Regions from separate parts of the Sedimentibacter sp. MB35-C1 genome, predicted to be linked through region 1. Evidence: a T-box and tRNA genes for the amino acid it is inferred to sense, from the RefSeq annotation. Region 1 holds a T-box; the other holds one or more tRNA genes.
The links. The T-box of region 1 lies ahead of RBQ61_RS05390 (valine--tRNA ligase). A T-box ahead of a tRNA ligase gene usually reads a tRNA of that ligase, here a tRNA-Val.
Positions count from the first base shown of each region.

Region 1 (15,573 bases):
ATGTACAGTGAAAACTCTGCCTGAAACAATGCAAAAAAATAATATAACTAAGACTGCACTTATTCTTGTGGGAAATTTTCTCGGCGACAGCTATGAAAGAAGTGAATTATATAATCCAAAATTTACTCACGAGTTTAGGAAGGGGACCCACTAATGCATGTTTGTATTTTCGGAGGTACGACAGAGGGCAGACTTTTGACCGAATTTCTGAATGACATTGGTGTAAGCGTTAGATTGTTTGTAGCTACGGATTACGGCGAGCAATTCATAAAAGATATGGACAATGTTACAGTTTACTGTGAGAGGCTTGATAAAAAAGAAATGATTGAGTTGTTTGAGAAGAATCAATTTGATTTTGTAATTGATGCAACTCACCCGTTTGCAACTGAAGTCTCTAGAAATGTGAGAGAGGCAGCAGAATTCTGCAGACTTAATTACTTAAGAATAGTAAGAGAAGTATGCGAAAATTCTCAGTGCTTATATTTTGACAGCGTTAATGAAATTGTTTCATATTTAAACAACAGAGAAGGAAATATTCTTCTTGCTACAGGAAGCAAAGATTTAGATAAATTTACGCATGTACGCAATTATGCGCAAAGAATTTTTGTCAGAATTCTCCCTATGACAAGCTCTTTAGAAAGGGCATTGAAGCTTGGATTTTCAAATAAAAATATTATCTGCATGCAGGGGCCTTTCAGCGAGGAATTGAATATTGCAATGATTAATTCAGTTGGTGGTGGGTTTGTTGTGACAAAAGAAAGTTCATCATCGGGAGGCTTTGAGGAAAAGGCCTCTGCATGCACCAAAACCGGTGCAGAATGTCTTGTATTAAAGAGGCCATATGAAGAGGGAATAACGGTGGAGAAATTTAAAGAGCTTATTAGAGGTAGTATATGAAAAAAGTTTATATTATAGGTCTTGGTATAGGAAATATAAGCTACATGCATAAAAAATCAGAGGAAGCTGTAAATTCTTCTGAGTGCCTGATAGGTGCTGGGAGAATGCTTAAAAGTTTTATGGATTCTGGTAAAACGATTTATGAAAGCTCCAATGCAGAAAATATATGCGAGTATATAGATCAAAGCCGCTTTAATTCATATGGAATTATGGTGTCGGGAGACTCGGGATTTTACAGCTTGTCAAAAAAAATCACGGAAATCATTGCTCGAAAAAATGAAATTATTATTGAAAATATTCCGGCAATAAGTTCACTTCAGTATTTTACAGCTAAGTTGAACATTTCGTGGGACAATATAAACTATTTGAGTGCCCACGGGAGAAGTATCAATGTAGTATCCCATGTAATTTTCAATGAAAAGACTTTTATTCTGACAGGAAGAGATTTTGGACCGGGTGCAATATGTGAGCTTTTGACAAACAAGGGTCTGGGGCATCTAAAGGTAAGTGTAGGCGAAAATCTGTCATATGAAAATGAGAGAATAATTGAGTCTGAAGTGGAAAAAATTGCAGGCATGAAATTTGAAAGCCTCTCTGTAATGTTAATTCATAATAATGAATTTATATCAAAGGATGAAGGACTTCGTTCAATAAGGGATGAGGAATTTATAACAGGCAGCGCTCCTATGACGAAAAGTGAGGTAAGGTCATTGAGTGTGGGAAAACTGAACCTGAAAAGCAACTACACAGTATATGACATAGGTGCGGGCACAGGTTCGGTATCTGTGGAGGCAGCTTTGAAATTGCATGGCGGAACAGTGTACGCTGTGGAAAAGAATTCCCAGGCGGCAGAACTCATATATAAAAATATACAGAAGTTTAAAACACGCAATATCGAGGTTGTAAAAGGTTCAGCTCCATTGGCAATAGAAAATCTTCCAAAGCCGGATGCTTGTTTCATAGGAGGAAGTTCCGGAAATATGGAACAAATCATCAAAATAGTATTGGCAAAAAATCCAGATGTAGATATTGTTGTAAATACAATAACTTTGCAGAGCTTAAATGAAGCCTTGAGCTGCATGGAAAAATATAAAATTAAAAATATGGAAATTATAAATGTTTCTGTGTCTAAGTCAAAAAAAGTAGGAAAGTATGACATGATGATAGGGCAAAATCCAATTTACATAATAAGCGGAAAGGGAAGTGGTATACTGTGAAGTTAAAAGTTCCCAGAATAATGATTTCGGCCGCAGGAAGCAATAGCGGAAAAACAACCGTAACGGCAGCGGTTTTAAAAGCGCTAATGCTAAGAGGCAAAAGGCCTGCTTCATTTAAAGCTGGCCCAGATTATATTGATCCTATGTTTCATTCAAAAGTCATAAAAGTTCCTTCCAGAAATTTAGATAAATTTATGGTGGGCGAAAATAATTGTAAATATATATTAGGCAAAAACAGTATTAATTCGGATATTTCAATTATAGAAGGGGTCATGGGATATTACGACGGAATTGGCTATGGCACGTCGTCAAGTTCATATGATTTAGCGTTGTCATTAAGCTGTCCGGTGCTTCTTGTCATTAATCCTGACGGGATGGCTGCTTCAGTGTGTGCAATAATTGAAGGATTTAAGGCTTTTAGAAAGAACAGTAACATTTGTGGCGTAATACTAAATAATGTTTCTCAGGCAATGTATAATTATTATAAAAAAATTATTGAAATGAATGCGGATGTAAAAGTTTATGGATATATGCCTTACTTGAATGATTGTAGGCTGGAAAGCAGGCATTTGGGACTCGTGACTGCTGAAGAAGTAGGAAATCTTCAGGCAATAGTCGATGAGCTTGGAAGGCAGGCGCTTTGCACAGTTGACTTAGAAGGCCTAATTGAACTGGCTGAAAATTCTGACTGCTTGGAGTATGAGGAACCTGGTATAAGCTTTATAGGAAAAACAAAAATTGCTGTTGCCAATGACAAGGCATTTTGCTTTTATTATCAGGATAATTTAGACTTGCTTAAGCAGATGGGTGCTGAAATTGTAAGTTTCAGCCCAATGAACGATAAAAAGCTTCCTGAAGGCATTGGGGGACTGTATATAGGAGGAGGATATCCGGAGCTGCATATAGAGGAATTATCTGCGAACAAATCAATGCTCTGGGATATAAATAGAAAAATTAATTCAGGTCTTCCTGTATTTGCGGAATGCGGAGGATACATGTATCTTATGGACAGTTTCACAAACATGGATGGAAAATCATACAGCCTCGCGGGAGCAGTGAAAGGAAACAGCTATATGACCGAATCTCTCAGAAGGTTTGGATACATTACATTGACCAGCCGTAATAAAAACTTAATGTGCGGCATTGGAGAATCTATAAACGGTCATGAGTTTCACTATTCAGACAGTACGAATACAGGTGATGCCTTTTGTGCGATTAAACCTGAATCTACCAGAAGCTGGGACGCTATAATAGCAGATGATACGAAATTTATGGGATATCCCCATATCAATTTTTTAGGGAATCTAAAGTTTGCTGAAAATTTTATCAAAAAATCATGCATTTACAGTGGTCAGTACCGAGATGCCGAATCTGAACGTTTACAAAAGGCAGGAAAATATGAATATTGATATATATGCATTTTCAAAAAATGGTGCAAAGCTATGCGATAAATTGATTGAAAATTTAATTAAATTCTCGGTGAATGCCTACGTTCCTCAAAAGTATGCCGATTCATCTAAGTTTGCTAAGCCTCGTGAAGAGAATTTATACAATGCAGTTGAAAAGTCATTTAGGGATGCAGATTGCATAATTTTTATAGGTGCGGCAGGCATAGCTGTAAGGGCGGTTGCACCTTTTGTAAGAAGTAAAAAAAGCGATCCTGCCGTAATATGTATGGATGAGAAGGGTATAAACGTAGTTTCCCTTTTAAGCGGGCACATAGGAGGGGCAAACAGGTTGACAATAAAAATTGCAGATATTATAGGAGGCAATCCTATTATTACAACTGCTACAGATGTGAACGGGAAACTTGCTGTCGATGAATGGGCTCACAGAAAGAATCTTCATATTATGAGCTTAAAAAAAGCGAGAGATATAGCAGCAGAAATACTAGACAACAAAAAAATAGGATTTGAATCAGATTTTAAAGTCATAGGAGATTTGCCGCTTGAAATAGACTGTGCAGAAAAAGAAACAGGAATATGCATATCCCTTGATTCTGGTAGACGACCTTTTAAAAATACACTGAACCTTGTTCCGCGAATTGTTTCCATAGGAGTCGGATGCAGAAAGGGAGCAGATTTTAAGGACATTTATGCTGCAGTTAAGAAAGTTCTGAACGACCAAGGTATTTCACATTTTGCAGTGAGCTCCATAAATTCCATAGATTTGAAAAAAGATGAATACGGAATCAAAAAAGCGGCGGATATTTTTAAAGTTCCCTTTTGCACATATTCTAAGGATGAGCTTAACAGCCTTCATGGGGAATTTACCAACTCTGATTTTGTAAAAAATATTGCCGGTGTAGACAGTGTGTGCGAAAGGTCCGCAATTATGGGAAGCAAGAAGGGAAGGCTGTTCATAAATAAGACTGTGGTTAATTCTGTTACAGTTGCGGCAGCTATTGATGATTATGAAGTAAGCTTTGAATAAATTTAATGTAAGAAACCTTTACGAACAGGAGAAATAATGGAAAATATTAAATTTGTAGAACCGCATAATATTGAAAAAAGAAGTTTTGAAATAATTCAGAGTGAAATGGGTGATGTTGTTCTTGAAAAAGAAATTGAACCCATAGTTAAAAGAGTTATTCATACTACAGCAGATTTCGACTATCTGACGAGTATGTGTTTTTCTCAGAATGCTGTTAAAAAAGCGAAGGAAGCCTTAAAAAACGGAGCTACCATAGTTACGGACACTAATATGGCACGATCCGGAATAAACAAAAATGCTGCTGGAAAATACGGGGTTGAAGTGCGCTGCTTCATGGCTGAGGAAGATGTAGCAGCAGAGGCCAAGGAAAGAGGAGAAACGAGGGCAACTGTTTCCATGGAAAGAGCATGTAATATAAGTGGGCCTATTATATTTGCAATAGGGAATGCGCCGACGGCTCTGATAAAACTTTACAAACTTATTAAGGCAAATAAAATCAGGCCTGAGGTAATAATAGGAGTTCCAGTAGGATTTGTAAATGTTGTAGAGGCTAAAGAGCTCATAATGACGCTTGAAGATACGGAATACATAGTTGCAAGGGGAAGAAAGGGAGGCAGCAATGTGGCTGCGTCTATATGTAATGCTCTGTTGTACAATATTGAGGAGTGTAAGCAATGATGGATAAATTAACTCAAGGAATATTTTACGGCATAGGAGTTGGAGTCGGTGACAGTGATTATGTTACAAAAAGAGCTGTTGATGTTATTAAGACTCTAAATGTGCTTTATGTTCCATCTGCAAAAGAAAAAGAAGGATTTAGCACAGCATATAAAATCATTAAAGATTACGTGGATGAAAAAACAGTTGTAAAGATCAGGCATTTTCCTATGAATTATGATAATTTAGAACTTCAAAAAACATGGGAAAGCATTGCTCTCGAGATTGAAAAGGATGTTTCCGACAATATGAGGGTCGGTTTTGTAACCATAGGAGATCCCATGGTTTATAGCACATATATATATCTTTTAAAAATATTAAAGAAAAAGGTTAATGTGGTGACCATACCTGGAATCACGTCTTTTTTAGATATTGCATCCAATAACAATTTTCCCCTTGTTGAAGGGGATGATCCGCTGGTAATTTTGCCGGCAACGATAGATGAGGAAAAACTTAGAAGGTATGTTAAAAATGAAAACTCTATTGTGCTCATGAAGGTGTATAACAATTTTGACAAAATCGTATCCATGCTTGTGGATGAAAATTTGAGCAGGCATGCTATAATTGTGAGCAATTCGTCAAAAGATGAGGAAGTTGTTTATAAAAATATTGAGCAGATAAAAAAAGAAGATGTTTCTTATTTTACAACCATATTAATAAACAAAAGGTGGGAGTTGTCATGATATATGCAGTAGGAATAGGCCCGGGAAAAAGAGAAGGCATGACCGGTGAAGCCCTTGAGGCCATAAAAAAATCAGATGTTATAGTGGGCTATAAAACATACATTGATTTTATAAAGGAACTTATAAAAGATAAGGAAGTAATTTCAAACGGAATGAAGCAGGAGGTTGATAGGGTAAAAAAAGCTGTTGAGATTTCAAAAACAGGCAGAACTGTTGCGCTTATTAGTTCGGGAGATGCTGGCGTGTACGGAATGGCAGGACTTGTGTTGGAGTATTCCGACGGCGAAGATGTTAAAATTATCAGCGGTGTTACAGCATCAACTGCAGCTGCAGCTGTGTTGGGAGCACCACTTATGCATGATTTTTGTCATATCAGTTTAAGTGATTTGCTTACTTCTCTGGATTTGATTTACAAAAGAATTAATCTTGCATCAGAAGGTGACTTCATAATATGCATATATAACCCGAGAAGCAAGGGAAGACCTGATTATCTGAAAAAGGCGTTTGAAATTATGAAAAATCATAAATCAGGTACGACTCCCGTAGGCATTGTTAAAAATGCCGGAAGAGAAAATCAGGAGATACGTATCTGTACTATAGACACCATAGACTATGAATCGGTAGATATGCTGAGTATTGTAATAGTCGGGAATAGTTCAACATACGTAAAAGATAACAAAATTATAACAAAAAGAGGTTATGATAAAAAATATTAATTAATTGGAGGATGTAATGAAAAAGTTAAAATCATTTGTACTTATAGCTGTTGCTGTATTGCTTATAGCATTTACTGGATGCAGCAGAAATGCTGAGCCGGAAGTCAACCAGCCTGAAGATAAAACTCCTGAAGCGGGCAACACAGGTGAAAACGAAAATTACGGCGTTATAATCAATGAAGAAAATGTTGTGTTTATAGATTCACAGGGAAAGGAAACAACAATAAAAAAGAATCCTCAAAGAGTAGTCGTACTTCAGAATTCCATCCTTGAAATATGGGATCAGGCTGGCGGAAAGGTTGTAGGAAGAGTTGAGGAATCATCTGACAAAATAGTTGAAAATGCTATGTCAGCAGAGGTTGTAGGAACTGTTGGAACTCCAAGTCTTGAAAAAATATTGTCGCTGCAGCCGGATCTTGTTATTCTTTCAGGCGGCTATACAGCTCATAGAGAAATGATCCCTTCATTACAGCAGAATAATATACAGGTTATATCTTTAGAAATTGATTTTTTAGAGGATTATTACAGAACAGTGAGACTATTTACAGCTATTACGGGAAGAGAAGATTTATATGAAAGTCATATTAACGATATACAGAAAAAAGTGGATGAACTAATCGAAAAAGCCCCTTCTGACAGAGGATACAAGGTTGTTATTATATTTGCAACTGCTAAAGGTATAACTGTGAGAGATTCAAATACAATGGTAGGCGAGATGCTTAAGGATTTGAATACGGTCAATATATCAGATTCAGAAGACAGTACTGTAGATACAAAAATATTCAGCATGGAAAAAATAATACAGGAAGATCCTGACTTTATTTTTGTCCAGACCATGGGAAGTGACCTTGAAAAAGTAACTGAAAGACTTAAGTCTGATGTGCTTGACAATCCAGCATGGGCATCCCTTACAGCTGTAAAAGAAGACAGATATATTGTTCTTCCGAAAGATTTATATCTTTATAAGCCAAATGACAAATATCCTGAAGCATATGAAGGATTGGCAAAGATTCTTTACCCTGATGTATATGAAAATAAGTAATTATATGAACTGTATATGGAAATTCTATAAAGTTTCCGTATGCTAACTAGTTTAAGGCGCCAGTTCGGGAGAAAAAATATGACTAAATGTGATGCTCAAAAAAGAAATGTTAAAAAGCATGTTATTTTAATAATTTTTGTTTTACTTTGCGTATTAAGCTTTTTTATAAGCATTGGCAATGGCGCTGTTAATATTTCATTCAGAGAAATATTGCATGCCGTAATGTTTGAAGAAGAAACAGTAAATTATCAGATAATTTGGAATGTAAGGCTGCCGCGAACTATTGTGGCATCTCTGGCAGGTACATGTCTTGCTTTGTCAGGATGCATACTTCAGGGGGTTATGAGAAATCCTCTTGCAGCACCCAACATAATAGGAGTTTCTTCAGGAGCTGGATTAATGACATTGATAGTACTAATTTTATTTCCGGATTACTATTTCCTGGCTCCTGCAGGAGCTTTTGCCGGTGCTCTTCTTGCCACGCTGTTTATTTATTTCCTGGCATGGAAGGAGGGAGCTGTTCCAACAAGGCTCATATTGGCTGGAGTTGCTGTTTCATCCCTTTTAGGTGCTGGCAACAATGCTATTATGACGTTTTATCCTGACAAGGTTGCAGGAGTTATAGGGTTTATGGTGGGAGGTCTTTCGGCAACAAACTGGGAGCATGTTTTAATGATTTTTCCATATGCTTTGTTAGGTATTTTACTTTTACTGCTTATTGCCAACAAGCTTAATATACTAATGCTTGGAGACGAAGTAGCTACTGGACTTGGGCTGAATGTGGAAATCACAAGATTTTTATTTATTATCGTTTCATCTTTACTTGCGGGAGCTGCAGTTAGCGTTGTTGGGCTTTTAGGGTTTGTGGGACTTATTGTACCTCACATTACAAGGTTGTTTATAGGATCGGATTACAAGTACCTGCTGCCTGCCAGTATCTTTACGGGATCATCGGTTGTTGTCCTTTGCGATACTCTGGCAAGAGTTATGTTTGCACCTATTGAAATACCAGTGGGAATTATAATGTCTGCACTGGGAGCACCGTTTTTTCTGTATTTATTAAGAAAGAGGAAGGAATACTAGATGGAATTAACAGCTGAGAGACTCAATGTCTGCTATGGGGAAAAATTAGTGCTAAAAGATGTTAGCTTCAATATAAATAATGGAGAAATAGCAACATTTATCGGTCCAAACGGTTCGGGGAAGTCAACAATAATAAAGACAGTAAGTGGGTTCCTTAAGCCCGCAGGCGGCAGCGTATACCTGAACAAGGTAAATATGGGGAAAATTAAAACTAAAGATATTGCTAAAAATGTTGCCGTACTGCCCCAGATAAAAATGGTTCCTTCCGATATAAATGTAGAAGAGCTGGTTACAAACGGGCGTTATCCGCATCTTAGATTCGGACGAAGGCTGGAAAAAGAGGACAGAGAAATTGTTTCATGGGCACTTGAAAAAACAGGACTTTTTGAAATTAAAGATAGATATGTAGCCACCCTGTCAGGCGGGGAGAGGCAGAGGGCTTGGATTGCAATGTCACTGGCACAAAAACCGAAGATGCTGCTTCTTGATGAGCCTACGACATTTCTGGATATATGCTACCAGCTTGAGGTACTGGAGCTTGTTAAGGAGCTAAACGAAACATTGGGAATAACAGTTGTGATGGTTCTGCATGACTTAAACCAGGCGGCAAGATATTCTGATAAATTACTGGTAGTCAATAATGGTGAGCTGTGCGAGTCGGGCGACCCTCTTAATGTAGTAACTAAAGAACTGTTAAAAAATATTTTTAGAATAGATGCAGATATTTATGAAGATAAAATTCATAAATGTCCTTACTTCATTCCCAAAAAAATAACAGAATGAGGGAAGTGATTACTTGTTTGCCGCAAAACTTTTCAGGGTGAAAAACTATAAGAATAAAATAGATGAATTACTGGAATTTGCTGAGCTTGATGACTTCATGGAAAGAAAGGTTATGAATCTTTCTGGAGGCATGGCAAGAAGATTGACCATAGCAAAAGCTATGATTAATGACCCTGAAATAGTCATACTAGATGAACCTACCGTTGGTATAGACATAAACGGAAGAAGGAAAATTTGGGACATGCTGAAATACATGAAAACCAAGAACAAGACGGTGCTGTTGACAACACATTATATAGAGGAAGCAGAATATTTGTGCGGCAGAGTATGTCTTATTGATAAAGGAAGGATTATTCAAGATAATACGCCACGGTTTCTAAAAAAACAGCTGGGACTTTATACGGTTGAATATTTTGATGAGGAGTCCAAAACAAGATACAAGTTTTTTGAGGATAAGCAGATGGCACTTAATTATTCATCCGAAATCGAAAGCATGAATTATACAATAAGAGATACAACACTTGAAGATGTGTTCTACAATTTCACAAATAGGAAGGTGCAATAATGGAAGTTGCTACCGTGCTATGGAGAGAGTTTATATTTTTTAAAAGACGTATAATCAGAATTACATCTGCTGCAATTATGAGTCCGGTGCTGTATCTTATAGCATTCGGTTGGGGCCTTGGAAAAGATGTTGTTGTGGAAGGAGCTACGTATATGCATTTCATTATACCCGGTATAATAGCGCTTACTACAATGAATACAAGTTTTAATGCCGTTTCCACAAGGATAACTGTTTCAAAGCTTCATGAAAAAAGCTTTGAATATTATCTTACATCACCTGTAAGAATGCCACTGATGGCACTGGGGCATATTTTGGCAGGAGCCCTCAGAGGAATGTATGCAGCAATACTTATAATTTTTGTTGCTTTGCTGTTCGGTATCAACATAAAAGCAGGTGTCTATTTTATAATTATTTGCTTTTTAAACAGTTTTTTATTTTCCGCACTGGGATACACCGCAGCACTTTCAATAGAAAGCCATTATGAAATGAGCAGGTTCAATACATATATTATGACGCCTATGTCATTCCTTTGTGGCACGTTTTTTTCTCTGGAAAATTTACCTATCGGTGTTAAAACTGTTATAGGCATACTGCCTCTTTCACATACGTCGGTATCTCTCAGAAACATTGCTTTGAATGGAGAATTTTCACACGGTTCGATTGCTGTACTTATACTATACGCAGCGGCATCGTATGCACTCGGTATTTACATGAGTTACAGAGAAATGAAATAAAATAAATTTTATAAGGAATCATTAAGTAGTTGTTTTAACTTTTTTTAGTAAGTTATACAGATACTTATGGAAGCCGCTTTTCAGGAGCAAAGCTGAATAATTTACTAATAAATAAAACGGAGGTATGAAATGAATGTAATAAAAAGAGACGGAAGACTGATAGAGTTTGACAAAAGTAAAATATCCGATGCGATACTAAAGGCTATGAATCATACCGCTGCGGGACAGGATATTGCACTTGCAAAGCAAATAGCACAGGAAATCACTGATGAAACCAAAGAGACAATATCTGTTGAGGATATACAGGACTTGGTTGAAAAGAAGCTTATGGCAAGTATGCGAAAGGATGTTGCAAAGGAATATATAATATACAGAAACAAAAGGAATATAGCTCGTGGCAGAAAGCAGTACGATATATATATGGACATAGTTAATGCAGTCCCCAACGATGTTACCAGGGAGAATGCAAATATGAATGCGGACACACCGGCGGGAATGATGATGAAGTTTGCAAGTGAATCATCCAAGCCTTTTGTGGATGACTGTCTTTTATCAGAGCAGTCAAAGCAGTATGTGGAAAACAATTATATTCATATACATGATAAGGATTATTATCCTACAAAATCACTTACATGCCTTCAGCATCCGCTGGATTACATTCTTAAAAACGGCTTTAGGGCAGGGCACGGATCAAGCAGACCTGCAAAAAGAATAGAAACAGCATCAATTATTGGATGTATTTCAATGGAGCAGATACAAAATGAAATGCACGGTGGACAGGCAATTCCTGCATTTGATTTTTATCTTGCTCCATATGTAAGGCTGACGTACAAGGAAGAAATTAAAAAAATTGAGCAACTCCTGGATATTGACCTTGAAGGGCTTTATGATATTGAAATTGACGATTATATGGAAATGCCGCTTAACGGGCTTAAAAGCAATGATCGATATATGCAGCAGGCAATAAACAATACTGTAAAAAGAGTTCATCAGTCCATGGAAGCATTTATTCATAACATGAATACCATACATTCCAGAGGAGGCAATCAGGTGGTGTTCAGCTCTATAAACTACGGCACTGATACAAGCGCTGAGGGAAGATGCATAATCAGGGAAATTCTTGCTTCTACATACAGAGGAGTGGGAAATGGTGAGACCCCTATTTTCCCCATACAGATATGGAAGAAAAAACGTGGTGTAAACTATCTGACTGAGGATAGAAATTACGATTTATTTAAAATGTCGTGCATGGTTACTGCTAAAAGATTTTTTCCTAACTATCTTAATTTAGATGCAACTTTTAATCAACACGAGGATTGGAATGGGGATGATCCTCAAAGATTTGAAAAAGAAGTGGCAACAATGGGATGCAGAACCAGAGTCTTTGAAAACAGGCACGGTGAAAAAACATCCATAGGAAGAGGAAATTTATCATTTACAACTATAAATATAGTAAAACTTGCGCTGGAGTGCATGGAAATAGAAAAGCTTGAGGACAGAAAAAGAGAATTTTTTAAAAAACTTCAAAAATGTATAGACACTGCGGCAGAACAGCTTCATGACAGATATGTATTCCAGAGTACGGCTGTCAAAAAGCAGTTTCCAATGTTAATGAACGGAATGTGGCTTGACAGCGAAAAGCTGGAATACAATGACAGCGTTGAAAGCGTGCTGAAGCACGGAACATTGGGAATAGGTTTTATTGGCCTCGCTGAAGCGCTGATAGCATTAACGGGTAAACATCACGGAGAGGACGAAAAAGCTCAGAAACTAGGACTTGAAATAGTAAAGTTCATGAATACCAAGATAAAAGAAAAGGCTGAATACTACAATTTGAATTATAGCCTGCTGGCAACTCCTGCCGAAGGGCTTAGCGGAAGATTTATAAAAAAAGACAGGAAGCAGTTTGGAAGCATTCCTCATATAACGGATAAAGAATATTATACGAACAGCTCGCACGTTCCTGTTTGGTATAAATGCTCAATAGAGCATAAAGCTAAGATAGAAGCACCGTACCATGATTATGAAAGAGGCGGACATATATTTTATGTGGAGCTTGACGGCGATGCGGTACATAATCCTTCAGCTGTACTGCAGACTGTAGAGCTTATGGACAAATACAACATGGGATACGGTTCAGTAAACCATACGCGAAACAGATGCAAAAGCTGCGGGTATGAAGATGCTTCAGAAAAGTTAGAATCGTGTCCAGAGTGCGGAAGCAGTGACATTGATACCATTCAAAGGATAACCGGATATCTTGTGGGTGGAGTAGACAGCTGGAATGACGCCAAGAAAGCAGAATTAAGAGACAGGGTGTGCCATAGCTGATGGATAAATTTCTTTATGTAGCGGATATAGTGCCCAATACCATAGTGGACGGAATTGGATTCAGAACTTCTCTGTATCTAAGTGGCTGCGACATCTGCTGCGAAGGGTGTCACAACAGAGATTTATGGGACATAAAATCCGGAAAAAAAATGAAAATAGATAAGGTATACAAAAAAATTACCGAAGAATTTACGGATATTACATTTATAGGCGGTGAGCCAATGATGCAGGCAGAATCACTGGCTGTGCTTGCTAAAGTGATAAAACAAAACACAGATAAAAATATATGGATTTACAGCGGGCATACGTATGAAGAAATAATTTCAAATAAGGTGCAGTTTGGTTTGCTAGAGTTATGCGATGTTCTGGTTGATGGGAAATACGAGGAAGAGTTTTTTCAAAACAATCTCAGATTTAGAGGATCTTCCAACCAAAGAATAATAGATATTAAAAAGTCACTGAAGAATAACAAAGTTGTTTTGTGGAAGGATGATTTTAATTTTGGTTTGCGTCTATAATGTTTTAAAAAAACATTGACAAAGATACTATTTTTTAATATTATGGTAGGTAATTAAATAAACTGCTATGAAAAAGAGGAGTATGCGCATAAACTTTACAGAGATTGAAACCCACCGGTTGAAAGGTTTCATAAGTCAATTTGTGCTGAAGGTAGCTTTGGAGCATTTAATCCGAAACAGCAGTAGGATTAAACGGTGTGACCGTTATAAATTTTAAGAGCCAGTAATGGAAATTAGGTGGTACCGCGGGTTTTCTCGTCCTTATGACGAAGAACTCCCGCTTTTTTGTTATTTAAATAATTTTTGTTTATAACATTTAAAAGGAAGGAATGATAGTATGAATAATATACCAAGCAAGTATAACCCTAAAGAATTTGAAGAAAAAATTTATGACACATGGGTAAAAGAGGATTGCTTTAAGGCTGAAGTAAACTATGATAAAAAACCATTTACAATTGTGATGCCTCCCCCAAATATTACAGGACAGTTGCACATGGGGCATGCCCTTGATATGACTCTTCAGGATGTACTTACCAGATGGAAAAGGATGGAGGGCTATGAAGCATTGTGGCTTCCTGGTTCTGACCATGCAAGCATTGCAACTGAGGTTAAGGTAGTTGAAAAAATAAGAAAAGAAGAAGGAAAATCTAAAGAAGATATCGGAAGAGAAGAATTCCTGAAACGAGCTTGGAAATGGAAAGAAGAATATGGCGGAAGAATAGTTGAGCAGGTTAAAAAACTTGGAAATTCATGTGACTGGTCCAGAGAAAGATTTACTATGGATGAAGGATGCAACGAGGCAGTAAAGGAATTTTTTGTGAATTTGTATAACAAAGGTCTCATATACAAAGGAAACAGAATAATTAACTGGTGCCCGGACTGCCATACAACACTTTCAGATGCCGAAGTTGAGCACGAAGACACACCGGGTAATTATTACTATGTTAAGTATCCATATGCAGATAACCAGGACGAATACTTCGTTGTAGCAACAACAAGACCTGAGACAATGTTCGGGGATGTTGCAATAGCTGCTCATCCGGACGATGACAGATACAAGGACCTTATAGGTAAAAAGGTTATAGTTCCTCTTGTAGGGCGAGAAATTCCTATAATAGCAGATGAATATCCTGATATAGCTAAAGGAACCGGAGCTTTAAAAATTACACCGTGTCATGATCCTAACGACTTTGAAATTGGTCTTCGCCATGATTTGGAGCAGATAAACTGCATGAATGAAGATGGAACAATGAATGCTGAGGCCGGTAAGTATAACGGCATGGACCGTTATGAGTGCAGGAAGGCATTTGTAAAAGATTTGGAAGAAAGCGGATTTATGCTTAAAATAGAAAAAACTGATCACAATGTAGGAACATGCTACAGGTGCCACAACATAATAGAGCCAAGAGTGTCAGACCAATGGTTCGTAAGCATGAAAAAGCTTGCGGAACCAGCCCTCAAAGCGAGCGAGGAAAAGAATGTTGAATTTGTTCCGGAACGCTTTACTAAAATATATACTCACTGGCTTGAAAACATAAGAGACTGGTGTATATCTAGGCAGCTTTGGTGGGGACACAGAATTCCGGCATATTATTGCCAGGAATGTGGAGAAGTAATGGTTTCCAAGGAAGCTCCAGATAAATGTTCAAAATGCGGCAGTACCAACATCAAGCAAGACGAAGATGTTCTTGATACGTGGTTCTCGTCGGGATTATGGCCATTTTCCACATTGGGGTGGCCAAATAATACAGAAGATCTGAAATACTTCTATCCAACGGATGTTTTGGTAACCGGCTATGACATAATATTTTTCTGGGTTGTTCGTATGGTATTTTCAGCTTTAGAAGCCACAGG
Region 1 covers NZ_CP133188.1:1,163,092-1,178,664, forward strand. Annotated here, with positions in the region: gene cobM (precorrin-4 C(11)-methyltransferase) at 1-154, shown strand, start outside; gene cobK (precorrin-6A reductase) at 154-897, shown strand; gene cbiE (precorrin-6y C5,15-methyltransferase (decarboxylating) subunit CbiE) at 894-2,114, shown strand; gene RBQ61_RS05330 (cobyrinate a,c-diamide synthase) at 2,111-3,523, shown strand; gene RBQ61_RS05335 (cobalt-precorrin 5A hydrolase) at 3,513-4,547, shown strand; gene RBQ61_RS05340 (precorrin-8X methylmutase) at 4,584-5,225, shown strand; gene cobI (precorrin-2 C(20)-methyltransferase) at 5,222-5,947, shown strand; gene cobJ (precorrin-3B C(17)-methyltransferase) at 5,944-6,663, shown strand; gene RBQ61_RS05355 (ABC transporter substrate-binding protein) at 6,680-7,705, shown strand; gene RBQ61_RS05360 (iron ABC transporter permease) at 7,784-8,788, shown strand; gene RBQ61_RS05365 (ABC transporter ATP-binding protein) at 8,789-9,571, shown strand; gene RBQ61_RS05370 (ATP-binding cassette domain-containing protein) at 9,609-10,136, shown strand; gene RBQ61_RS05375 (ABC transporter permease) at 10,136-10,870, shown strand; gene RBQ61_RS05380 (anaerobic ribonucleoside triphosphate reductase) at 11,000-13,201, shown strand; gene nrdG (anaerobic ribonucleoside-triphosphate reductase activating protein) at 13,201-13,719, shown strand; T-box leader at 13,778-13,985, shown strand; gene RBQ61_RS05390 (valine--tRNA ligase) at 14,057-15,573, shown strand, end outside.

Region 2 (15,573 bases), 640 kb from region 1:
TCTTTATTTGTTTTTTCCAAATTGGATTCAAGCTCTACAGCTCTATCGAAGTGTTCTTCTATAGATCCCTTATTTCTTCCGGTGATTATTAACAAATCCTCTATTCCGGAAGCAATTACTTCTTCAACTATGTACTGAATTGTAGGTTTATCTACTATAGGCAGCATTTCCTTCGGTATTGCTTTAGTTGCAGGCAGAAATCTTGTTCCAAGCCCTGCTGCCGGTATAACTGCTTTTTTTATTTTCATATTTAACCTCTATAACATTAACTATTCAAACTCATCGTTTAAAGATAATAAGACTCTGACAACTGAAAATTGCCAGAATCTTAATATTAATTTGCGCTTATGATGCCCCGTAATTGGTTTTTATATTGTCTGTTATTAATGAATCCTTCAATGCGTCCATATGTTCAAGGGACTGTCCCGTGCCTTTTGCGACACATGAAACTGCATCTTCGGCAATTGCTACATCCAAGCCCGTTCTTTTGGCAATCAGTTTATCCAAGCCGTGTATAAGACATCCGCCACCGGTCATAACTATTCCTTTCTCACTTATATCTGCCGCCAGTTCAGGAGGAGTCTTTTCAAGAACTGAATGTACGGCATCAGCAATAGATGTTATAGTTTCTTCCAATGCTTCTAGCATATCAGCCGAAGAAATTGTCAGATTAACAGGAAGTCCTGTGACAAGATTCCTTCCTCTTACCTCCATGAACTTCTCTTCTTCTTCCGGAAAAGCAGTCCCTATATTTATTTTAATATCCTCAGCGCTTCTCAATCCAATCATTACATTGTATTTTTTTCTCACATATCTTACAATAGCATCATCACACTTGTCGCCAGCAATTTTTATCGATCTGCTTACGACAATTCCTCCTAGCGATATAACAGCTATATCTGTTGTACCGCCTCCCATATCTATAATCATGTGTCCTGACGGCTTTGTTATATCAAGACCTGCTCCTATTGCTGCTGCTACAGGTTCTTCTATAAGATATGTCTTTTTAGAGCCTGCATTCATGCTTGCATCAAGCACCGCTCTTTTTTCGACTTCAGTCACTCCGCTGGGAACGCATATTATAACTCTCGGTTTTATAATTGAGCTTCCAACCGCCTTTTTTATAAAGTATTTCAGCATTTTTTCTGTTATGTCAAAATCTGATATAACACCGTCCCTTAGCGGTCTTATGGCAACAATATTGCCCGGAGTACGTCCGAGCATTTTTCTGGCTTCCTCTCCAACCTCAAGTATTTTATTGGTATTTATATCAATTGCAACAACAGAAGGCTCATTTATTACTATTCCTTTGCCCTTAATATACACTAATACACTGGCAGTTCCAAGGTCGATTCCAATATCCATTCTGAAACCCATTTTTATCCTCCTGAAATTTTCTTCTTTAGCTATATTTTGCAAAACAATTTAAAAAATTATGCAAAATATCTCAATAAGTTATAATGATAAAGATTATACCATATAACCACATTAATTTCAATTTATTTTGCTTAAAAGCGGTAATTTTAAGAGAAAATTAAAAAATCATTCAGCCGTGCAGGATAATTCTCAGAATTCCTCTAAATTTCATATCCTGCACGTGAATGACTAATTTATTTTTTAAGCAGTTTTTTAATTTTCTGAACAGGATCCAATAATTCGCTTAATGACCCGTCATAGTTTAGGGTATCAATAATATTGGCTATATATTTTGACATGTCAACTTCCGTATACCATGGTTTATCCAAAAGTTCAGGCTTTCTGTAAATCATGTTTGTAGTAAATATTTTCGTTATTGTTCCATCATTGTATGCCTTGTCAAATTTGGCTAAACCTTCTGTAAATAATCCGAATGAAGCAAACACGTATACATTTTTTGCTTTTCTTTCTTTCAGCTTCTTGGCAACATCAATCATTGAATCTCCAGATGCAATCATATCGTCAACAACAATAACATCCTTGCCTTCTACATTATCCCCTAAGAATTCATGGCTTACGACAGGGTTCTTTCCATTTACTATAACAGAATAATCTCTTCTCTTGTAAAACATTCCCAGATCAAGTTCCATAACGGAAGAATAGTATATGCACCTTGCCATTCCTCCCTCATCAGGTGAAATAATCATCATGTGATTTCTGTCTATTGCCACGTCTGGAACAGATCTTACAAATGCTTTTATCATCTGATAATGAGGATGAAAGTCCTCAAATCCATGCAGAGGAATAGCATTTTGCACTCTCGGATCATGAATATCGAAAGAAATGATATTTTCAACGCCCATGGATGTGAGTTCCTGCAATGCCAACGCACAGTCCAGTGATTCTCTCGTGGCTCTCTTATGCTGTCTTCCCTCATAAAGCATCGGCATTATAACAGTTATTCTTTTTTCTTTACCATTCATGGCTGCTATAATTCTTTTTAAGTCCTGATAGTGATCATCCGGGCTCATTGGAACATCCATACCGTACATTTTGAATGTTGTTCCATAATTAAATACATCAGATATTATAAATACATCATGTCCTCTTACAGTTTCATTAAGAACACCCTTCGCCTCACCTGATCCAAATCTTGGGCACACAGCATCTAACAGGTATGTTCTTACGGGAACAGAGTCCTCTGAATATATAACACCATTTTTATCCTGTCTCCATTCCTTTAGGTAATAGTCTATTTTAGCTGCAATTTCTTCGCAGCCCTTCATAGCTATTATTGACAATTCACCAAACGGCTGAGGTTCATTGTAAGTATAATCATTTATATTCATTTCTTCCTCCTGTTCAAATTAAACGACTTTCTTATTTTCTTTTACATTCTATCAAATATTTTATAATTGTCAAAACAAAGTATAATAAATATTGTTAAGATATTTTAATAAAAATAAAAATCTATAGAAATATACTTACGTATCTCTATAGATTTAATTAATCTCACTTGTAAATTTTAGCTATATTTGCCGACAAGTCTTCGTATGTAAACGGCTTATGTATAATAACTTCGCCTTTACTTATCAATTCCTCATAATCTGATTGCTGCGCGAAACCGGTAATAAAAAAAGCCTTTGTTTTATTTTTAGTTTTTTTCATTTCCTCATACAGCTGTTTTCCCGACATTATAGGCATTGATAAATCTATTACTGAAAAAGCAATTTTGCAGCTGTGTCTTTTGTAATACTCCAATGCTTCCAACGGTTTGCTAAACTTAATAACGTCATATCCCAAATCTTCAAGCAACTCTGTTTCAACATCGAGTACATTTTCATCATCATCAACCAGCATAATCAAATTGCTATCAACGTCAATTTTAGTGGTTTTATTAACTGAATATTTTTTGTTATACACCGGCAGGAAAATTTCAAATCTTGTTCCCCACCCTACTTTGCTTCTTACGTTAATAAAACCAGAATGGGATTTTACAGTCCCAAAAACCACGGATAGTCCCAAACCTGTTCCCTTTGTTTTAGCTTTTGTTGTATAATACGGCTCAAATATTTTCATGAAAACATCCTCGCCTATTCCCGAACCATTGTCTTCAACATAAATTGTTATGTATTGCCCAGGCTTTAAGGTTTCACCATGACTTAGAACCATTTCTGAAAATACAACTGTGTCTAAAGTTCCTACTTCAATTTTGCCAACTGAATCATTCATGGCGTCCCTTGAATTTAATATAAGATTTACAATTAAATTCTCGATTTGAGCTTCATCACCCAACACTGACTTGTTTGCGGCTCCATACTTATAACTAAGTTCTATTTTTTTGTTTAATATGGATTCTACCATCATGTATGTGTTGTCCAATACATTTTTCAAATTAACCGGTTTGTTTGTGCTGCTTTCCTTTTTCGAAAACATAAGAATTTTTTTAGTCAAATTTGCCGTACTTTGTGAAATGTGAATTATTCTTTCTGCATATTCTTTAACTTTTTTTAAGTCATCAGTTCGCTGTATCATAGTCGCATTCCCGATTATGCTCATTAACTGATTATTAAAGTCATGAGCAATTCCACCAGCTAGCTGACCCAATGCTGCCATCTTTTCGCTCTGCCTTCTTGCTATATCATCTATCTCCTGCATATCCTGAAGGCCTTCTACATTCATTTTTTTTGCTAGATCTCCTTGTACAATTAACCTCATCTCTTCGCTACTAATCATTTGTTCCCCTTTACCTTCACTAATTATTTTTAATCAATAAGGTAAATATACAATGTAATTTTGCAAAACTTTGTAGAAAAATGTAAGAAATAAAAAATAATTTTTATTTTTTTGTAGTTTCTCCGAATACAATTTTACAATTATAGTATTTATAAATAAAACTTACAAAAAAAGCAACATTCAACGTCGCGAAGAGCGTCAAATGTTGTTTGTAATGGTGATCCATCGGCGATTCGAACGCCGGACACCTTGATTAAAAGTCAAGTGCTCTGCCTGCTGAGCTAATGGATCATTTTTTTTATGAACTTGTATATAATAACCTCTGTGTCTAAATTTGTCAATGTTTTTTTAGAAAAATCGATAAATTAATAAGTTATTTTATATATTTCATATTATACAACTATGTATTTTATTGATATTGACTTATTTTTTTTAATTTGTTAAAATTAAAGAAAAAACGAGGTGTTATTATGGCATTTAATATGGTTGCTTCCCATGCAGTGTGGCCTATGGAAAATGATGCAATATTCGGGCTTGCTGCAAAGGCAAAGGAAGCTATTGATAAGTACGGCAAAGAAAACGTTATTGATTCTACTCTTGGAGCGCTTGTTGACGATGATGGAAATCTTATTTGTCTTGATACAGTATACAGTGAATTAAAATCACTTCCAAATGCTGCAATAGCAGCATATGCTCAGGTAGCGGGGCAAGCAGACTTTCTGGAAGCTGTTCAAGATGCATGCTTTAAAGAATATCGACCAAAAGCTTATATAAAAGCCGTCGCAACCCCTGGAGGAACAGGAGCAGTAAGGCATTCAATTTGGAATTATACTGAACCGGGAGATTCTATACTTGTTTGCGACTGGTTCTGGTCACCATACGTGACAATTTCGGAAGAATTTGGCAGAACAGTTACAAATTATGAATTCTTTAATGATAAGGGCGTATTTAATATTACTTCATTCAAAGAAAAATTTGAAAACTTAATTGATAAGCAAAAAAGACTTGTCACTGTATTAAATACTCCTGCTAACAATCCTACAGGATACAGTCTGTCTGATGAAGAATGGGATGAAGTTTTAGACATCGCAAAGGAAAAAGCTAAAGACCCGGAAAATAAAATAATATTTATGGTCGATGTTGCTTATATTGACTATGCCGACAAAGATAGAAGAAAGTTTTTTGCCAAATTTTCTAATCTTCCTGAAAATATACTTATACTGATAGCATACAGCATGTCAAAAGGATATACAATGTATGGCATGAGATCTGGGGCAATTATCGGTGTTTCTTCAAATGAAGAAATAGCTAAAGAATTCTATTACACATGCATGCACGCAAACAGAGCGAACTGGTCGAACGGAACAAGGGGCGCAATGTCTGTTATGACTAGTATAGCCAAAGACCCTGCTAAAAGAAAAGCTTATGAAGAAGAAGTAGCTAAATACAGAGCGATGTTAAAAAAACGTGCAAATGCCTTTGTAAAAAGCGCAGAAGAATGCGGCTTAAAAATTTTACCTTACCGAGATGGATTCTTTGTCAGCATACCTTGCAGCAATGCAAAACAGTTGTCTGATGAATTAATAAAAGAGAACTTGTTCGTTGTTGCATTAAAGAAAGGACTAAGATTTGCAGTTTGTGCGGTTTCTGAAGATAAATGCAAAATAGCACCCGCAAAAATAAAGGAAGTAATGGACAGATACAAATAATCAGATCTAATTTAAGCACCGACGGAATGCGCCGGTGCTTTGTTATATATTTTTTTCTTTAATATAAGGTATAAATTAAATTATATCTTCCTGCCGTTTTATTCAAATTAACTACTATAATTTTGCTTACCCAGCAATTCTTCCGACTTTGTTTTCCATTTACCTGACAAATAATATGGCCCTGAAATTAGAAGCCAAAACGCCCATCCAACCGCGTAGCTCAAAAACATGTATTCTTTTCCATATTTATCTGCTATATAGTACGCTGCCGGAATTCTTCCAAGCCAAAGAGATATTATAGCACCCATCATCGGAACAATAGATTCCCCTGCGCCTCTTATTACAGCATTAATTGTAAATACAATTGCCAACAGTGAAATTGCCGGCATAACATTTTTCAAATATATCATCCCAGACTCAATTACCGCAGGATCTGAGTTAAACATTCCCAGCAATGAAGGCCCCAATGGAATAATAACCAGACATGCCAAACAAACCATGACAGACAATCCTACTGCCGTAACAGTACCCTTATGAACTCTGTCCATTCGTCCGGCGCCAATGTTTTGCCCCGTAAATGTTGTAACTGCATTACTAAAGCTCTGAATAGGCATAAATGCAAAGGTATCAATTTTATTAGCAGCATTAAATCCGGCAATAAAGTCAGAACCATATCCGTTTACGAGAGATTGCAGACTCATAATTCCTATTGAAAAAAGTGTCTGTTGTATTCCTGCCGGAAGACCCAGCTTTACTATTTTACCAAATATAGCTTTATCAAATTTAAACTTAAAAACCGGGAAATCTAAAACCGCATATTTTCTTTTCATATATATAATTCCAAAAATCCAAGAAGCCATTTGCGCTGTGATCGTTGCTACTGCAACACCAGCAACTCCCATACCAAATACAATTACAAGAATCAAATCGAGGATAATGTTCATTACGGTTGCTATGGAAAGAAACAAAAGTGACGATTTACTGTCGCCAAATCCCTGCAGTATTCCGGCATTAACATTAAATCCAAACCCTCCTATCATACCGCTGAATATAATCATCATATATGTTTTAGCCATAGGCAGAGCATCGATTGGGGTTTTAATGAGTACTAAAATAGGCTCAGACAAAAAAATCCCTATTATAGAAATAGGTATAGATCCTAAAATCATTGCTGTATAAATAGTCTGGGCAGTTCTCTGAACGTTATCCATATCACCGGCTCCGACATATTGAGAAATAAGAATTGTAGCCCCCAGCCCAAGGCCAATAAACATTGCAGCCATCATAAATATAATCGGAAATCCTGTCCCTACTGCCGCTAATGCCAACTTCCCAACATAATTGCCAACAACAATACTGTCTACCATGTTGTATAATTGTTGAAATATATTTCCTATAAGCATTGGAAATGCAAAAGTAAGTATTATTTTTAGCGGACTGCCGCAGGTCATTGTATTCATAGATGAATTTTTAACTTCTATTTGGTCTTTGTTCAATTAACCACCTCCTTAATGTGTACTGTATATTATAGCATTATTTTATACAAATACAATACTGATTTTTTATAACAAAAAAAGAGAGTTTTTCTCTCTCTAATTGGACATATATTTATCAAGAAAGCAACTAATTTACCCTCTTTGTTATTCGCTTTTTATATTACCATATATAAAGTCCTTTACGCGGTTATAGCTATTTTCATCACCAACAAAATAAAATATATCATTTTCTTTAAATACAGCATACGGACCTGGAGACAAAATAATAACACCATCTCGCTTTATAGCAATAATAGTTGCGTTTGTATTTTGCCAAAAGTTGCTTTCTGATACAGTTTTTCCTAAACGGCTTGAATCCTCAGTGATTCTTATCTCAAAAGGCACAAATGGGTTAATTGATTGAAATCGCTGTGTATTTTCTAATAACAAATCAAATTTGGACTTAATATAATTTATTTCTTTTTTTTGATTGTCTAGACTGCTGTACAATTCAGATATTATAGAATTAACTGTTTGTTTATCACTAAAATGTCTTATAAATTTAGCTGCATTCTCATAGGATTTAATAATAACGCCGCTACCCTTCACTGTATCTACAATTTCTAAATCAGCAAGAACATTTATTGCCCTTCTTGCTGTTTCCGGCGAAACATTGTATCGGTTTGCTATAGAAGACCTTGCATACACTTTTTCGCCTATTTCAAAATTATGTTCAACAATTCTGGAAGCTATATCCAGGGCTATTTTCTGATATACAGAACTCTTAACTTTATTGTCCATATATTTGTCCTTTCTTCGTACCATAGTAATTATTTAATGAATTTTTCTTTAAATATAATATATATGAATTTAGAGAGATTCGCAATAAGATTTAAACCTAAATAAAAAGGCACCCTTATTAGGATGCCCCTTCTCCAAAATATTAATCTATAAGCTCTTCTGATTGAAGCCACTCTCTTGCAACCTCTTCAGGCTCTCTCTCATTTATATCTACTTCATAATTTAGTTTCATCATTGCCTCAGTATCCAATAATACAGCAATCTTTTGAAGAATGTCCTCTATTTCAGGGTTGTTTTCCAGTACTTCACTTCTAACAACAGGCGCCGCATTATAAACAGGGAAAAATGCCTTGTCATCTTCCAAATTAACCAAGTCATATGCAGGTATACGCCCATCCGTCGCAAATCCCATTGCAACATCTACCTGCTCTTCTTTTAAGGTTTTATACATAATTCCAAGATCCATTATTTTTATCTCATCTTCGCCTTGTGAGAATCCATAGTGTTCTTGTACCCCAGGATAACCGTCGGGTCTTATTGAAAATTCATGGTCTATTGCCACCCTTAATTCACCGGGATTTGAGTTGATATATTCAGCTAAATCACTAATAGTTTTTATACCAAGCTCTTCAGAGTCTGCACGTCTCATCATCAAAGTATACGTATTATTTAACGGCGCATACTGAAGCCATATTAATCCATTATTTGCATCTTCATCTCTTACCTTCTCATAAGCTTCTTGAGGATCCGTTATTGGATCATCATGCTGCAGCTGAGACAGCCATGCTGTACCGGTATACTCCCAATACATGCTAAAGTCTCCGTTTTCAAGTGCTAAACGCACCTTATCTGATCCTGCAACACCTGTCTTGTCTTCTACTTGAAAACCTGCATCTTCCAAAGCAATTACAGTTATTTTTCCTAAAAGTAATTGCTCCGTAAATTCTTTTGAGCCTATTTTAATGGTATTATCGTCTTTACCGCCACATGCACTCAGCGACACTGCTATAAGTAATAATACTAATGTCAAAACTAAACTTCTTACACGTTTTGATTTTTTAATCATCAAATCCCTCCTATTTAATTTATATATTTTTTAAATGATCTTCAAATAAACTCATTAAATAATCTGTCAATAATGCAAGCAATGCTGAAAGTACAGCTCCCAATATTACAATTTGCCATCTATTTATGTTATTGCCTGCGATAATTAAGTCTCCCAGTCCTCCGGCTCCAATAAAAGCAGCTAGAGTGGCAGTACCTATATTTATTGTAACAGCAGTACGTATTCCAGCCATAATTACAGGATATGCTATGGGAAGTTCTATTTTTGTTAAAATTTTCGTTGCTGTCATACCCATACCTTTCGCAGCTTCAAGTATAGATTTGTCAACACCTAGTATTCCTGCTAATGTATTGTTCAATATAGGCAGCAATGAGTAAACCCAAAGAGCAAACACTCCTGATTTAAACCCTACGCCTAAAAAACTAACAAACAACGCTAATATTGCCAAACTTGGAACAGTCTGCCCAACATTAACAATGCCTACAACTACATTTGTAAATCGCTTAAATTTAGGTCTCGTAAGAAAAATACCCAACGGTACCGAAGCCACTATTGCAGCACCTGCAGAAGCCATTACCAATCCTATGTGCTGGCTTAATAGTTTAAAAATTTTACTATACGTAACATAATTCGATACAATTTTATCTTGAGGATAATTAACAACATAAAAACTGTACCCTATACCCAAAGCTAATAGTATTAGAGGAAATAAAAATGCTCCTATTTTTATTTTTTTATTATCCGTTCTAGTCATTGTAGCTCACCGCATTCAATATATCATTAATTCCGATCCACCCTTTTAGATGGTCCTTCTCGTCTGTGACATATATATATCTTTGCCCTATGCGAAGCATTTCAGACAGCGCATCATTAAGAGGCATTCTTTCCTCCACTATAACTTCCAGCTCTTTCTTAAAATCACTTACCAAACCGTCTTTTCCTTCAATATCTTTTAATTGTATAAACCCATTCAACTTATCATCTTGTTCAGTTATAGCAATTGTTTTTAAATCTTTTTGTTTCATAGTAGCAATTGCTTCTGCCACAGGAGTATTCATATTAACACTTAAGGTGTTATGCATTACTTCTTCACACCTTATAAGATTTAACCTCTTAATAGATCGGTTTCCTCCTACAAGATTCTCTACAAATTCATCTGCAGGTGAACTCAATATATCATTTGGAGTTCCCTGCTGCACTATTTTCCCCTGTCTAATTACAACAATCTTATCCCCCATTTTTATTGCTTCATCAATATCGTGCGTTACAAATATAATAGTCTTTTTTATTTTATCTTGGACGTGTAAAAATTCATTTTGAAGCTTGCTCCTTGTTATAGGGTCAAGTGCTCCAAATGGCTCGTCCATCAACATTACGGGTGGATCCGCAGCAAGCGCTCTGGCAACTCCTACCCTTTGCCTCTGACCTCCGCTTAAATCGGAAGGCTTTCTGTTTTTATAAATTGCCGGATTTAACTCCATAAGTTCAAGCAATTCATCAACTCGTTTATTAATCCTTTCCTTGTCCCACTTTTTCTCTTTAGGAACAGTTGCTATGTTTTCTGCAATAGTCATATGCGGAAACAATCCTATATTCTGTATTACATATCCTATATTTCTTCTTAATTCAACAGGATTTTGGTTTTTAATATTTTCACCGTTAATATAAATGTTTCCTGTTGTTGGTTCTATTAATCGGTTAATCATTTTCATAGTAGTTGTCTTTCCGCACCCTGAAGGACCTACAAGTATACATATTTCTCCTTTTTTAATATGAAGATTTAAGTTATCAACTGCCGGATATTTTGAATTTGAGTATTTCTTAGTGATATTTTCAAATTTTATCAAATAGCATTACCTCCTATTTCGTCTACTTTACTTCTACTTTCTTTTGTACAATATATAGTACTCTGTCCATTATAATCGCCATTAATGAAATCATTATTGCTCCTATTATAACCATTTTATCATTTGTCCTCTGAATACCTTGGAAGATATAATCGCCAAGTCCTCCTGCACCAACATAAGACGCTATTGCACCCATACCTACTCCCATAACAACCGCTGTCCTTACTCCTGCAATGAGTACCGAAAAAGCTAACGGAAGTTTGATTTTATACATAATTTTAAAATCAGACATTCCCATGCCTTTAGCAGATTCTATTATTGATGGATTGATGCTTTTAATTCCTGTATACACATTCCTTATTATCGGAAGCTGAGTGTACAAAACTAGTCCTATAATAGCAGGGGTTGCTCCAATATGAAAAATCGGTATTAATACAGCAAATAACGCCAGACTTGGAATTGTCATAAGTATTTCAGCAACATTTAAAACAAGCCTAGAAGCTTTTTCGTTATATGTTATTAAAACACCTAATAAAACACCCAAGATAATTGAAATCGCCATAGCGATTAGAACCATCAGCAAGTGCTCCCATGTTAAATCCAGTATAGTATTTAGGCGACTGATAAAAAAATCAATCAAGTTCATAATATAACCCCCTTCTTGTTAATAATAAACATAACCAACTACTTAATTGTATCATACAGGTTGTTGGTTTGGCTAGGGTTTTTTTAAAATCATTACGTATATAAAGTTTATTTCATTGCTATTTTAAAAATAAATATACAAAAAGCATCAATCATTTTAATTGATTGACGCTTTCTCAAAGTGTTTACATTCTACTTAAACATGGTTGTTCTAACACGTTATTAAAGCAGCTTATTCCTTAAAACTATAAGTTACTTCAGTAATATTTTTTTTGCTGTTCATTTCATTTAAAGCCTGAATTTTATATGGCAGACTGTACAAGTGAATAAATCCGGAAGCATCTTTCTGATCAAACAAGTCCCCAGTAGAGAATGACGAAATTGATTCATTATATAAAGCATAGTCAGATTCCATTCCCGCAAACTTAATTGTTCCTTTGTATAATTTTAACTTAACTGTTCCTGTTACTTTTTTCTGAGTAGAATCTATAAATGCATCAAAGGCATCTTTTAATCCTGAAAACCACATAGCATTATATACAAGCTCGGCATATTTTTGACCTATTATTTCTTTAAAGTGCGTAGCTTCCTTCTCCAAAACAAAGCTTTCCAAATATTTATGAGCTTCCAGCAACAAAGTTCCTCCCGGTGTTTCATAAACTCCTCTTGACTTCATTCCAACAAGACGATTTTCAAGCAAATCTATTACTCCTATTCCATTAGTTCCTCCTGCCTTATTCAATGCAGTGAGCATCTCTTCACCGTTTAATTTTTTACCATTTAATTTAACAGGTATACCTTCATTAAATTCTATTTCAACATACTCAGGTGCGTCCGGTGCTTTTTCAACAGTATTAGTCATAACAAGGATTTCATTGAAGTCAGGTTCAACTGCAGGATTTTCAAGCATTCCACCTTCATGGCTGATGTGTAGAATATTCTGATCCCTTGAATATATTTTCTCTTTAGTAATACCATTTAGGTCAATATTCTTAGCTTCTGCATAATCTATAGCTTCTTCCCTTGAAGTTATATCCCATATACGCCAAGGTGCTATAATTTGAATCGACGGGTCTAATGCAGCTATTGCTGTTTCAAGGCGGACCTGATCATTGCCTTTACCTGTACATCCATGCGCTATATATTTAGCTCCTTCCCTATGAGCTGTTTCCACAAGCTTCTTAGCAATCAAAGGTCGTGCATAGGCAGTTCCTAAAAGATATTTACCTTCATATGCAGCATTTGCCTTGATTCCTTTATACACATACTCTTCAACAAATTCATTAACTACATTTTCAATATAGACTTTACTAGCTCCCGAATCAATCGCCTTGCTTTTTACAAGATCCATATCATCTTCCTGTCCTACATTAACACAACAAGCAATGATATCTAAGTCATTGTAATTTTCCTTTAACCAAGGAATAATAATCGATGTATCCAATCCTCCAGAATATGCTAATACTACTTTTTCCTTTTCCATTTTTCTATCCTCCGATTTTATTTATTAGTAATCAATAATTGTTCAATGTATATTTATGCTTTCAGACACTTTATTCAAAATCCATCAGCCCTATTTTGAACATACAAAAAACTGCTTATAAAGAGGCAGTTTTTTAAACCGCGGTACCACTCTTCTTTAAGCAGCTTGCTCGCTCTTTCATAGTAACGGTATTTAACCGTATTCTCATACTGCTACTTCTGAGAATCTTTTCATGGATTCTTTTCCATTAAATATCACTGCCGACCTCACACTCTGCGCCAGCTCGCTGAAGCTAAATTTAATTTACTCTTCCAATCATTAAATTTACATAATAAATTATTTTTATACAATTATAAATTAAGTTTTTATATTTGTCAATATGTTTTTTAAAATTTTTCAGAAATTATTATATTTATACCATTGCCGTTAATTCTAACTAAATTACGAGGATTATTACATGCTCAAAAAATATTAAAAGAGGATGCTTAACAACATCCTCTTATTATGGTGGAAACTATAGGGCTCGAACCTATGACCCCCTGCTTGTAAGGCAGATGCTCTCCCAACTGAGCTAAGCTTCCATATATATTTATTACCTGTGAAAAAGATGTTACCATAACACAAATCATTTGTCAATATGTTTTCTTATCAATTTATGATATTCCTAAACATATAAAAGTTAAGCCAAGTCCATTTAAACATATCAATACTTTTCACCGACTTATTATAATCGGTTATAATTTTATCAACTAAATTAAAAAACATTTCAATAACACATATTCGTAGAATTTCTTATTTTAAATTTTTAATTAAAGTTCTTTGATGAAGAGTCACTATTTGTCAATATATGAATACTATAATTGTATCTATTGCTGAAAATCTAAATAGCAAAATCATTAAGGAAAGGAATGAAAACTTTGCATATAAATTATAATGATAATTTCGTACCAATGGTTCCATATATGCCTGAAAATCCTATGCCAGGTTATGGATACGTACCATATCAAATAGACCCCTTATATTTTAACAATATAAATGAAGCATTCATCCATGGTACATTGTTTCCCGAATTGGTTACTCCTTATATGGAATTCTTTCAAAGAGAGGTGCAATCATGATTAACAACGGTCGTAATATTAATATGTCAAACGAACAGCGTCTTATGCTTTTAGACATTCAAAAACTGGAGTTCGCTATATATGATTTGTCTCTTTATTTAGACACCCATCCAAATGATCCTGTTGCCCTGCATAGACATAAAGCAGTAACCGAGCAGCTTATGCAGATTCTGCCTGTGTATGAATCGAAATTTGGAATCATGTCGATAATGAGCCAGGAAACTGGCAACACATGGAGCTATATGAACAGTCCATGGCCATGGGAAATGTAATTTAAACAATATCGCAGAAAGGAATGATTAAATGTTTATATATGAAAAAAAGTTACAGTACCCTGTAAGAGTTTCAAATAAAGACTTAAAGATGGCACAGGCTGTCCTTAACCAATACGGTGGTCCTGACGGCGAAGCAAGTGCAAGTATGAATTATCTTACTCAACGATTTAATATGCCTCTAAACGAAACTAAAGCATTACTTACTGATATAGGCACGGAAGAGCTGGGGCATATGGAAATGGTTGCAACTTTATTTAAAAAGTTAATAAAAGGTGCCACCAGAGATGAATTAATAGCAGCAGGACTGGGAGGATACTACGCTAATCATGAAACCTGCCCGTTTTTACTTGATTCATCCGGTGTGCCATGGGATGCAAAATATACACAAGCGAAAGGAGAGCCTGTAGCAGATTTATACAATGATATGGCCGCAGATGGTGCGACTTTGTAAAGATAACTTTAATGATTTTAAATAAAGGCTCTTCACCAGAAAAGACACAGTGAAGAACCTTAAAAATTCCAATGTATTTCAATTGGTACTTCTTTTGTTTGTTCATCGCGTTTACCGATTAAAATATAATCTATTAGTTTTTCAACTGTTTCTCTATCTAACTTTTCTATATTCATGTATTGTTCTACAATCTGGAGTCGATTATCTCCAGTATGCATTTTTTCATTGATATCTGATATCTGTTTTATATGTTCAGTTATCAATCCTTCATACTTTTCTTTTTCATCTGTAAAATTTCTTGAAAATTCTACAAACTGCTTTTCTGTTATTATACCTTTTACCTTATCCAAATATAGATTCTGTATACCAGAAGAATATTCTTCTATCTTTTTTTCAAATAACGCAATACTTTTTTCAAGCTTTAATTTTTGATTATTGAAGTTATTATTTAACTCTATTTTCCTTTCGACTTCATCTTTATCAAGATATTCATTTATTAGTTTGTGAAGTTCGTCTAAAACAAGCTTCTCAAGCTTTTTAACAGGTATAAA
Region 2 covers NZ_CP133188.1:526,602-542,174, forward strand. Annotated here, with positions in the region: gene galU (UTP--glucose-1-phosphate uridylyltransferase GalU) at 1-248, opposite strand, end outside; gene RBQ61_RS02495 (rod shape-determining protein) at 346-1,377, opposite strand; gene RBQ61_RS02500 (ribose-phosphate pyrophosphokinase) at 1,611-2,765, opposite strand; gene RBQ61_RS02505 (ATP-binding protein) at 2,929-4,152, opposite strand; tRNA gene RBQ61_RS02510 (tRNA-Lys) at 4,368-4,443, opposite strand; gene RBQ61_RS02515 (pyridoxal phosphate-dependent aminotransferase) at 4,623-5,861, shown strand; gene RBQ61_RS02520 (MATE family efflux transporter) at 5,969-7,357, opposite strand; gene RBQ61_RS02525 (TrkA C-terminal domain-containing protein) at 7,502-8,137, opposite strand; gene RBQ61_RS02530 (glycine betaine ABC transporter substrate-binding protein) at 8,280-9,203, opposite strand; gene RBQ61_RS02535 (ABC transporter permease) at 9,223-9,957, opposite strand; gene RBQ61_RS02540 (ABC transporter ATP-binding protein) at 9,950-11,050, opposite strand; gene RBQ61_RS02545 (ABC transporter permease) at 11,073-11,696, opposite strand; gene RBQ61_RS02550 (argininosuccinate synthase) at 11,928-13,178, opposite strand; T-box leader at 13,297-13,506, opposite strand; tRNA gene RBQ61_RS02555 (tRNA-Val) at 13,684-13,759, opposite strand; gene RBQ61_RS02560 (spore coat associated protein CotJA) at 14,087-14,296, shown strand; gene RBQ61_RS02565 (spore coat protein CotJB) at 14,293-14,568, shown strand; gene RBQ61_RS02570 (manganese catalase family protein) at 14,600-15,022, shown strand; gene RBQ61_RS02575 (recombinase family protein) at 15,082-15,573, opposite strand, start outside.
Region 2: it encodes a tRNA-Val, which carries the amino acid that the T-box ahead of RBQ61_RS05390 (valine--tRNA ligase) is inferred to sense. The anticodon was not compared.